Regions from separate parts of the Ruminococcus sp. 8Y-12 genome, predicted to be linked through region 1. Evidence: a T-box and tRNA genes for the amino acid it is inferred to sense, from the RefSeq annotation. Region 1 holds a T-box; the other holds one or more tRNA genes.
The links. A T-box is a leader RNA that pairs with one kind of tRNA and senses whether it is charged. The one in region 1 lies ahead of thrS (threonine--tRNA ligase), so its partner is inferred to be a tRNA-Thr.
Positions count from the first base shown of each region.

Region 2: it encodes a tRNA-Thr, which carries the amino acid that the T-box ahead of thrS (threonine--tRNA ligase) is inferred to sense. The anticodon was not compared.

Region 1 is NZ_CM176623.1:2,452,351-2,457,878, reverse strand. It holds gene hflK (FtsH protease activity modulator HflK) at 1-161, opposite strand, end outside; gene AC0THY_RS09050 (DUF1540 domain-containing protein) at 774-1,088, opposite strand; gene thrS (threonine--tRNA ligase) at 1,142-3,067, opposite strand; T-box leader at 3,172-3,366, opposite strand; gene AC0THY_RS09040 (DUF6449 domain-containing protein) at 3,413-5,476, opposite strand; gene AC0THY_RS09035 (ABC transporter ATP-binding protein) at 5,451-5,528, opposite strand, start outside.
Region 2 is NZ_CM176623.1:3,958,722-3,964,249, reverse strand. It holds gene glgB (1,4-alpha-glucan branching protein GlgB) at 1-204, shown strand, start outside; gene AC0THY_RS15915 (mechanosensitive ion channel family protein) at 206-1,087, shown strand; gene AC0THY_RS15910 (metal-sensing transcriptional repressor) at 1,139-1,468, shown strand; gene AC0THY_RS15905 (LCP family protein) at 1,486-2,661, shown strand; tRNA gene AC0THY_RS15900 (tRNA-Thr) at 3,293-3,365, shown strand; gene AC0THY_RS15895 (sugar O-acetyltransferase) at 3,605-4,219, shown strand; gene AC0THY_RS15890 (2-hydroxyacid dehydrogenase) at 4,341-5,330, shown strand; gene AC0THY_RS15885 (hypothetical protein) at 5,346-5,528, opposite strand, start outside.

The sequences.
Region 1 (5,528 bases):
ACTGCTTGCTCCTGCTCCTGTATCTGATAAAAGGAATCGTAGATCAGCCCTGCTGCTATGATCACTCCCACTGCAGCCAGCCCTATTTTTTTCATCCTGCCCGACCGCTTCTTTGCCTCTTCGAAATAATCCTCATTACGGTTTCTCCTCAGTTTCCACATAATGGTCCTCCTGTTTTTTCTTCTTACCATGCCTGATTGTATCATTTTGGACCCCATAAAAGTGGCAGTCCTATCCTTGTTTCAGCGAATGTGCACGCTCCGCTCAAGGTTGAAAGAAAAGGATTCTCCGCCTGCGGCGGGGCTGCCCCGGCAGCCATCTTCCACTCCGCCGCAGTGCGATCCCGCCCGGAGGGCTCTTTATATCATAGGGAATTCCGAAGGACTTTCCTATGATATAAAAAAAAGACCTTTACCCCAGTTGCCTGGAATAAAAGTCTTGCTGTTCACTTACATGATGCGGATATCGCTATCGTTCTGACGCCTTCATGTACCATCTCATTAATTAAAAAACGATGGCAGCTACTCCCTTTTCTTTGACAAAATATTATCACACTCTCACTTAAAATGCAAGCAAAATCGTAGAACTTTTACATTTCCTGAATGTTCTTGACATAGTTGGTGATTATAGATGAAGGCTTTCCTGTAGATGCTGCACTGCAGTACAAGAAAAAAATAGGCAAAGACATCTTAAAAGACATCTTTGCCTGTCGCACCCCCACGCGGGGATTTCTGGTGTAAAATAGCATCTGTGCTAAATATTGTAAATAATTTTTACTGTTGATCAAAAGTACCGCACTCTGTCTGCTCACAGTGACAGGCAGCAGCGCCGGTAATGCCGATCTTGTCCGCATGACATTTACAGTCTTCGTTGTACTTACATCTGCATGCTTCGCAGTCTACATCAATGTGCTGGGAAGGAGTTCCCATAGAGCTCTTTGCACCCTCACTGGTACGCTCTTTGAAGCTTGCACAGCAGGTCTCCTGGGGAGTGCTTGCGCTCTCGCCGCCCACCTTGATGTCACCCTTACTGCAGTACATTCCGTCGTTATATACGCATTTCTGCGCGGCACAAACTAATAATGGCATGATACTACCTCCTTTTTATTTAGTCAGGATAGTATCTGCCATTATTGTGAAAACTATTCTTCTGTTTCGATTTTTCTAATTTCTTTTTTTACGATTTCTTCTGTGATGTCCTGTATAAATGCATCTAAAGTTTTCTGACCTTCATCACCCGCAAAACGGCTTCTCACAGACACTAGGCCTTCTTCTTCCTCTTTTGCTCCCACAACCAGCATATAGGGAACCTTTGCAAGTCTGGCTTCGCGGATTTTATATCCAATCTTCTCACTTCGGTTGTCAATCTCTGCACGGATTTTGCTATCCTGCAGCTGCTTCTCTACTTTTTTAGCGTAGTCCATGTATTTCTCGGAAATGGGAAGCACACGCACCTGTTCCGGCGCCAGCCAAGTGGGGAATGCACCGGCAAAGTGTTCAATCAGGATACCAATGAACCGTTCAATGGAGCCAAAGGCCACCCGGTGAATCATGATGGGTCTGTGTTTCTCCCCGTCAGCTCCTGTGTATTCCAGGTTAAACCTCAAGGGCAGCTGGAAATCCAGCTGAATGGTTCCGCACTGCCAGGTCCTTCCAATGGAATCCTCCAGGTGGAAATCAATTTTGGGACCGTAGAAAGCGCCATCCCCTTCATTCACAACATAGTTGAGCCCAAGGTCATCCAGGGCACCCCTGAGCGCCTCTGTGGCCATCTCCCAGTCCTCATCGCTTCCCATGCTGTCCTCAGGTCTGGTGGACAGCTCCACATGATACTTAAAGCCAAAGAGATTGTAAACCTCATCAATCAGGCGTGCCACCCCTTTGATCTCATCGCGGATCTGCTCCGGCATCATAAAAATATGGGCATCGTCTTGGGTAAAGCAGCGAACTCTCATGAGTCCGTGCAGCTGTCCGGACTTCTCATGTCTATGCACCAGACCCAGCTCACCAAGACGCAGCGGCAGATCCCGGTAAGAGCGGGGCTCTGCCTGGTATACCAAGATTCCGCCTGGACAGTTCATGGGCTTGATTGCATAGTCCTGCTCATCGATTACAGTAGTGTACATATTGTCTTTGTAGTGATCCCAGTGGCCGGATGTCTCCCATAGCGTTCTATTTAAAATGATCGGGGAAGCAATCTCCTGGTAACCGTTTTCTCTGTGGATTTCATGCCAGTAATCCAGCAGTGTATTTTTCAGCACCATACCTTTTGGCAAAAAGAATGGGAATCCGGGACCCGCATCGTGCATCATAAACAAACCCAGCTCCCGCCCTAATTTTCTGTGGTCGCGCTTTTTGGCCTCCTCCAGCATCGTCAGGTATTCCTCCAGCTCTGCTTTTTTGCCAAACGCCGTACCATAGATTCTGGTGAGCATCTTGTTGTGTTCATCACCTCTCCAATAAGCCCCCGCCAGGCTTGTGAGTTTGAAAGCTTTTACAGGCTTTGTACTCATAAGGTGGGGACCTGCGCACAGATCAACAAACTCTCCCTGCTGATAAAAGCTGATCTCGGCATCTTCTGGCAGATCCTCGATCAGTTCTACCTTGTACGGCTCCTGACGCTCTTTCATATAGGCAATGGCCTCTTCCCTGGGTTTTGTAAAGCGCTCAATCGGCAGTGCCTCCTTGATGATCTTTTTCATCTCCGCCTCAATCTTCTCCAGATCCTGTGCAGTAAACGGAGTCTCTCGGTCCAGATCATAGTAAAATCCATCCGCAATGGACGGCCCGATCGCCAGCTTTGTATCCGGATACAAGCGCTTTACCGCCTGCGCCATAATATGGGATACCGTATGGCGGTAAGCAGCCAGACCGCTGGGGTCTGAGGCAGTGCAGATATTCAGTCCGCAGTCCTTGTCAATCACAGTGCGCAGATCCACAATTTCCCCGTCCACTTCCCCTGCGCATGCCATGCGCGCAAGTCCCTCACTGATATCCCTGGCTATCTCATACACGGACATAGCCTGGGCATATTCTTTTTTACTTCCATCTTTTAAAGTAATAATCATGCCATTTCTCCTCTTCTCGTGATATTTATAGCTGTTTGGCCCTTTCGGTCGTACACAGTAGAACTCTTTGTACTACAAAAAGCCCCTCTCTGCACAAATGTACAGAAAGGGGCGATATTTACCGCGGTTCCACCCTAGTTTAGCCCTGTTGGGCTTCTCATTGGACGATAACGGAGTCACCGGGCCGGATTGGGGCCACTCAGAGGTAGTCTTCAGATGTTTCCCATATAGGATGCTTCCACCAAACACATCCCTCTCTGGATACTTCCACACCCTACTCGTCTCTTCAGCGTGTTGTCTCTATCTACGCTTGATTATAACACCCAGCCCGGATTTGTCAACACCTCAATTATAATTTCTTTCCCCCACACAGGCAGGTATATCGTTTACATCAAAATTACAGTTGCCATAAATACTGTTTTGATTCTTCATCAGAATCTCAATGGTGTACGGCGCGCGTTCCTGCACTCCGGAACTCATGGACTCAAAGCTCCAGCCATTGTAGTTAGTCACCTTCATCTTGGATAGAATCTCCTGGATGTCCTCTGTTTTGTCAAATCTGTTGCGCGGATCATCCGGATCATAGTTTCCCTGCTCCTCGCTGTACACCAGAATTGCCTCTACCTCACTGACATTAACATTTTTCGTAACCTCGTATCCCAAAACCTCTTTCAGAAAAGCCAACGTTTCCTTAAAACTGCTGCAAACCGGATAACCGCTCTCACCGTAAATGATGCCATCGGCAACTGCATAATCAACACTGAGCGTAGCAACTACTTCTCCTGTAAGTTCTGTGCCCTCTGCATTTCTGAGTTCCTGTGTATAAATTTCCAGGAGTTTATCCCTCTCTTCTTGGGTCATGTCCAGATACTCACTTCCCCGAATGTTATCCAATGCAAAGGATCGAACCTGGTCAGCAGATTTGCTGAGAATTGGGAACAGTTTCTCTCTGTAAGCCTCATCACTCAAGACAGTTTCCATTGTTCTACGGGCAGTCTCAAGGCTTATATAGTAGTTCCTGTATACCTTCTTCCCGCTGTCCATCAGATATTCCACACTGATTGACATCCGTTCCCCCTCTGTGGCCTTATCCGCAAACTCAACTCCCTCCTGGGCCAGCTCATAGAGAGGATCAATATTCTCTGTAAGTGTGGCATTTAGGGCTGTAATTTGATCATAACTGGTTGCAATGCCCTCCTGGGTAACGCGGTATACCATGGCTCCGTTTAAATAGGAATTGTACACCGCCATCTGCTTGATATCCTCTTTTCTGGGGATATAGGAATCATATCCGATCCAGTCAAACCTGAATACACAGGCAATGAGCAGCGTTACCGCACCCACAATCACTATTTGAAGCTTATGGGCGAATATTTCCCTCATGTTTACATGGTAAATAAACTCAATCACAGCACTTAGGACAATCACTCCAACCACAATTCCGCCAAAGAACCAGATCGTACGGTTGTTGGACATCATCATAGACAGGTACAGGCCCACCATCAGAGACAGTGGAATTACCAGGAGTACCTTGATGATTCCCTCAATCTTAGGAAAGGCAATGGCCTTGTCGGCTGCCTCACTCTTTCGGATTCCATGCAGCCACACAGAGATTCCGGTTGCCGCTGCCGTCTCTAAAACCATGATAACGATACCGACGCAGATCCTAAGGCTGAAATTGTCCCCATAATTGGTCAATCCGTCGATATAACCGCACAGGATTGCCGGTGAAAAATAGTAAACCAAAACTTGCAGATTTCTTGTCTCCATGTAAGTAGAGAAAAATGTAGCAGCCATTCCGACAATAGTTAGGACAATAATGCTGCCATATAGAAGAAATACACCTGTACCCAGGATGGATACAATGGTTTTTCCTGTCAGCATCACAGCCAGAATTGCAATACCGTAGATTAAAAGAAAGCACAGAATTCGGTAGAGCATAGCCTTCAGTAGGATAATCATACCCGCCCCGGTCAAAAGTCCATTCAGCCCTCCGATTGCCACACAAATAACTGTGCTGAACAAAAGGGGGAGCGCAAAGATCAAAAGTCCGGACACATACTGAACAAAAAACAGCTTCTTCCTCTTAATAGCCAGGCTGTGATAAAAATCCAGTTTCACCTTAGAGTGAAGATAGGAGTACCCGCTCATTGCACAGATAATGGCAAAGATCATAATCAGTACCAGCAGAACCGCCTGGCCACCTGATCCCATAAAATTCTGATAGAAATTCTGGACATCCCTGAAACTTGCGCTTCCCTCACTCACAGAGGCCATCAGGCCATCGATCTGTATCAGCAGGGCAACCGGCTGAGTCACAAACAGAATCAGAGAGATAATTGCAAACAGCCAGCTTCTCCTCTTAAAATCTTCTTTCATCAATTTAGAAAACGAGATTTTTGACGTCATATCCTGCCACCTCCGTTTCACTGATAAAGATTTCTTCCAGCGTCAGCGGAAG
Region 2 (5,528 bases), 1.5 Mb from region 1:
GACAGAGAAAATTCCATTACCATCAAGGTGCCGCCCATGGCAGTCTCAATTTTCTCTTACACCAAGTCTGCTCCCAAGGCATCCACTAACAAGAAGGCTAAGGAGACAGCGGAAAAGACAGCTCCGGTCAAAAAGAAGGCAGCGAAGAAGGATCTGAAGAAGGAGCTGGAGGAAAAATACGTGAAGGCACGTAATATGAGGTAATATGGATACATCAATAGTGGAAGAAACCCTGCAGCAGCAGGCTGCAGAGGTAAATCAATTTGTAAAATACTTTCAGGATAAGCTTCCGTCCATCTTAGACTTCGGAGTGCGCCTTCTGATTGCACTGGTTATCCTTTTTATCGGAAGTAAAATTATTAAATTTCTGTTAAAGCTGGTGAAACGGTCGTTTGTGCGGGCAGGGCTGGAGGAAGGCTCCATACATTTTATGAACTCTCTGGTGAAAGCCCTGCTCTATGTGATTCTGGTTTCCAGCATCGCAACTACCTATCTGGGAGTAAAGGAAGCATCCATAGCAGCCCTGTTGGGTTCCATGGGTGTGGGAATTGTACTGGCTTTAAAAGAGTCCTTGTCAAATCTCGCCGGAGGATTTATACTTTTGATTATGAAGCCTTTTGTCCTGGGGGATTACATTAAAGAGGATGAGCACGGAAACGAGGGGACAGTGGCCAGGATCGACCTTTTCTACACCATCCTTTTGACGCCAGACAACCGGACGGTGAGTGTTCCCAACGGAATCCTGTCCAACACAAGTCTCACCAATATTTCAAGGCAGGATAAAAGACAGCTCCGGGAGGTTGTGGGTATCTCCTACACGTCGGATATGAAGGAGGCCAAGGATATTCTGGAGCAGATTTTGCTGGAGGACGAGGGCATCATAAAGACAGAGTCCATAGAGGTCTTTGTGGACAATCTGTCAGAGAGCTCGGTGGATATGGGCTGGCGTGGCTGGGTAAAGCCTGACGACTACTGGCCCACCAGATGGCGTATTACGGAGAAAATAAAACGAGAATTCGATAAAGCAGGCATAGAGATTCCATTCCGGCAGTTGGATATTTCTGTGAAGCAGGTGAAGGAGGAATAATTAATAGACATGGAGCCGCACAAGCATACGCATGTGAGAGAGGATGGCAGTGTGTTTGAGCACACCCATATACATGATCACGACAATGAGGACCGTCCACATTCCCACGTGCATACCCATACGCACGAAAATACGAAAGCTGTATTGAACAGGCTTTCCAGGGCGATCGGGCATTTGGAATCCATCAAGAAGATGGTGGAAAACGGAAGGGACTGCAGCGAGGTGCTGATACAGCTCTCGGCAGTAAAGGCAGCCATAAACAATACAGGCAAGGTGATTCTGCACGACCATATACAGCATTGCCTGGTGGATGCAGTGGAGACGGGAGACACAGAGGCCATAGAAGAGTTGAATAAGGCCATCGACAGATTTATAAAATAAGATAGGAATTATGGAAAATGGGAAAAAGACAAGTAGATAAAAAAAGTGCAGCATTCAAAAAATACAGGAGGAGGAGAACTCTTTTTATTGTCGAGGTGTTTCTGCTCGTTCTGGTATGCGGAGGGGCCTTTGTCTATGTGCAGCTGGACAAAAAGCTGAACAGTATACAGATCCAACAGCTTGACAGCAGCAAGGTAACCATCAATCAGGCTGCTGAGACGGATGAAGTGATTAAAGGGTACACAAATATTGCGCTGTTCGGAGTGGATTCCCGGGAGGGGAACATTGATCAGACAAACACGGATACTATTATTATAGCAAGCATCAACAATGATACAAAGGTGGTAAGACTGGTCTCTGTTTACAGAGATACATATTTGGATATCGGTCATGACCGATACGCAAAGGCCAATGCGGCCTATGCAAACGGTGGAGCAGAGAGAGCCATCACCATGCTGAACACCAATCTGGATCTGGATATCAAAAGCTTTGTGACAGTAGATTTCAATGCTCTGGTGGACATCATTGATCTGCTGGGAGGGATTGAGATCACCGTTACGGAGGAGGAATGTGTTCACCTGAACAACTACTGTGTGGAGACTTCAAAGGTAACGGGAAAAGAATACGAGAACCTTCCGGGCGAGGGCACGTATCTGGTAAACGGTGTGCAGGGAGTCTCCTATGCGCGTATCCGCTTTACAGCCGGCAATGACTTCAAGAGGACAGCGCGTCAGAGAGAGGTGGTTGCAAAGATTGTTGATAAGGCAAAGAAGGCAGATATCGGTACACTCAATGAGATCATGGATAAGGTATTCCCTATGATCAAAACCAATCTCAGCAAATCAGAAATTCTCTCCATGGGAATGAATATGCTGTCCTATGAGCTGGGTGAGACCACAGGTTTCCCGTTCACCCATTCAACAAACGGGGATGACGAGATTCCGGTAACCCTGGAGACAAACGTAGATCAGCTGCACACCTTCCTGTTTGACAATGAAGACTATGAGCCCTCTTCAGATGTAAAGGAGAGAAGCGATTACATCATTGAGAAGACAGGATTTACGGAGGACAGCGCCGCCAGCTCAGAGAACTATCAGGGAACCGGAGAAGAACTGGCCTCTAACGGAAAAGAGAATTCCACAGAGGAGGAGAGCGAGACGGAGGAGACACAGACTTCCGGGTATGGGGATTAAGCATACTGTGTAACAGTTCAGGTGGGGGGAGGTCTGTTACTTGTGTTACCAGCCGGACGTCACCCGGGCGTTGGCAGCTCTCACGCAAACACGTGCAACGCTCTGGGGAACTAACCGTTACTGCAACTAAGGACGCTCAGGAAAGCCTTCGCGTCCAAGTTTCCGTAAACGGTCATTTCCCCGCCGCTAAAAACGCACGTAAATTGTTTGCTTAGAGAGCTGCCAACGCCCGGGTGACTGTGTTCTAGAACCGAGAACTTCCCTCAATCTTGTTTGAAAATCGCCTGAGAGCACCACCTCCCGCCTATGGGAAACAGCTTCCTCCGGCGCAGGGCTATGCTTCGGGGACAATTGGCGAGCGTTTTAATGTAGATGAAATCCTCTGCCTACGGAAACTTAGTCGTGAGGGCTTTCCCGAACGACTTAGTTGTAGTTGGCAGATAGTTCATCGGAATGTTGCACGCGTCCCCGAAGCATAGCCCTGCGCCGGTGGAAGCGTCCTCTTATCAGCCCGTCTGAACGATTACCATACTTGTACAGAATGTGAAAAATACTAAAAAAAGTACTTGCAAAATTCTCCAAAAGTATATATAATAATCTAGGTCAGCGGTCATAAGTGGCCGCCAGATAAGCTGGAATAGCTCAGTCGGTAGAGCACTTCACTCGTAATGAAGGGGTCGAGAGTTCAAGTCTCTTTTCCAGCTTTGACAGAGAAGGAAAGAGTAGATGAGTATGTTCTTAGTAATATATTTATCTACTCTTTTGTTTTAATTATTAGAAAACGTTACTGTTCACACGTTCACAGTAACATGCATAAATCCATGCAAAATCGCCTTCGGCGATGGGATTTATGCACCCTTGAATCATTTTCTCACGGTCTGAGCAGTAAATGCTCAGACTTGAGTGAACAGTAATTAGAAAAAAGCTTGAGGAGGACAAAACTATGGAAATAGACGAGATTTTCAGCAGAATCCACAGTGGAAAGCTCTATTTCTGCAATGACGATGATCTGATGAGGCAGCAGATTGCATATTTGGATAAGGTGTATGACTTCAATCATTTAAAGCCCAGTCAGAGTAGGGAAAAAATGGAATTGCTGCGGGAAATGTTTGCAGAGATTGGTGAGGGGTGTTACATCGAAACTCCTTTTTACGCCAACTGGGGCGGCAAAAACGTGCATTTCGGCAGTCATATTTATGCCAATTACAACCTGGTCCTGGTGGATGACTGTGAAATTTTTGTGGATGACCATGTGATGATCGGGCCCAATGTGGTGCTGTGTACTGCAACACACCCAGTGGAGCCGAATCTGCGCAGAAAGCAGGCCCAGTATAATCTCCCTGTCCATATTCACGAGAATGCCTGGATTGGGGCCAACTGTGTGATTATGCCGGGGGTGTCAATTGGGGAGAATACAGTAATTGGGGCCGGAAGCGTGGTGACCAGGGATATCCCTTCCAATGTGGTTGCATACGGGAATCCTTGCCGAGTGATGAGGGAGATCACTGAGAAGGATAATAAGTATTATTATAGAGATCGTGAAATTGATATTGAGTAAAGAATGCCCCGCCTTGTCTGCTTTGGACAGTGCGGGGTTATTTTACGCTTAAATATACGGGAGAAGCGGTGTATGAGCCCTCCCAATGCGGGTATACTACTCATATGAGGAGGCTACGAATATGCAGATACTTTTTTTCGGAACAAAAAATTACGATGAGCTGTTCTTCAGAGAATTTTTGGAGAAGGGTCCCTATCATGACCTGGAGTTTACCTTTATTGAGCCAAATCTCACAAGGGAGACAGCTATGCTGGCGGACGGTTACGACGCGGTCTGCGCTTTCGTGAATATGGAGCTGGGCACACAGACAATCCGGCTCCTGAGCAAATGTGGTGTGAGACTGATACTTATGCGCTGTGCAGGCTACAATAACGTGGATCTGGACACGGCAAAGGAGTGCGGTATCACAGTGATGCATGTACCCAGCTATTCCCCGGAAGCTGTTGCGGAGCATGCCATGGCACTGGTACTCACTGCAAACAGACACATGCACAAGGCATATATAAAAGGACGTGAGAATGATTTCAGCCTAAGTGGACTGATGGGGGTGAACCTTTACGGAAAGACGGCGGGAATTGTAGGAACAGGAAAAATCGGAGCAGCCATGGCGCGCATCTGCCAGGGCTTTGGAATGAGAGTGATCGGATATGATTTATACCCCAATAAGGATTTGGATTTTGTGGAATATGTGGACTTTGAACATTTACTTGCAGAATCGGACTTGATCTCCCTGCACTGTCCGCTGCTAAAGACCAGCTACCACATGATTAATACAGAGACTATTCAAAAGATGAAGGACGGAGTAATGCTTGTAAACACCTCCAGAGGAGGACTGATTAAGACAAATGACTTGGTTCAGGGAATCCGGGACGGAAAGTTTTTTGCCGTGGGCCTGGATGTGTATGAGGAGGAGAATGGAAGTGTGTATGAGGATATGTCGGAACGGATTCTGGGGCACTCTACCATGGCCAGGCTTCTCTCCTTTCCGAATGTGATGGTGACGTCACACCAGGGATTCTTCACGAAAGAAGCACTGGAGGCCATCAGCGAGACCACTCTTGACAATGCACTGGCCTTTGTGGAGGGTAGGGAAAACGGGAACGAGCTGTAGAAGCTCTGCTATGGATTATTCTTTTATAGATAACAGGTTATTGATTTCGGAGATCTCTGATTTCAAATAACCTGTCTTTTCTTTTTCGCGGGTCATGGTTTCGGCGTATGAATCAGCCTTTCCCTGTTGTCCATTGTCAGAATACATCTTGTAATACATCGCAGCCTCATAGTAGCGGGACAGGGCATAGTATTCTTT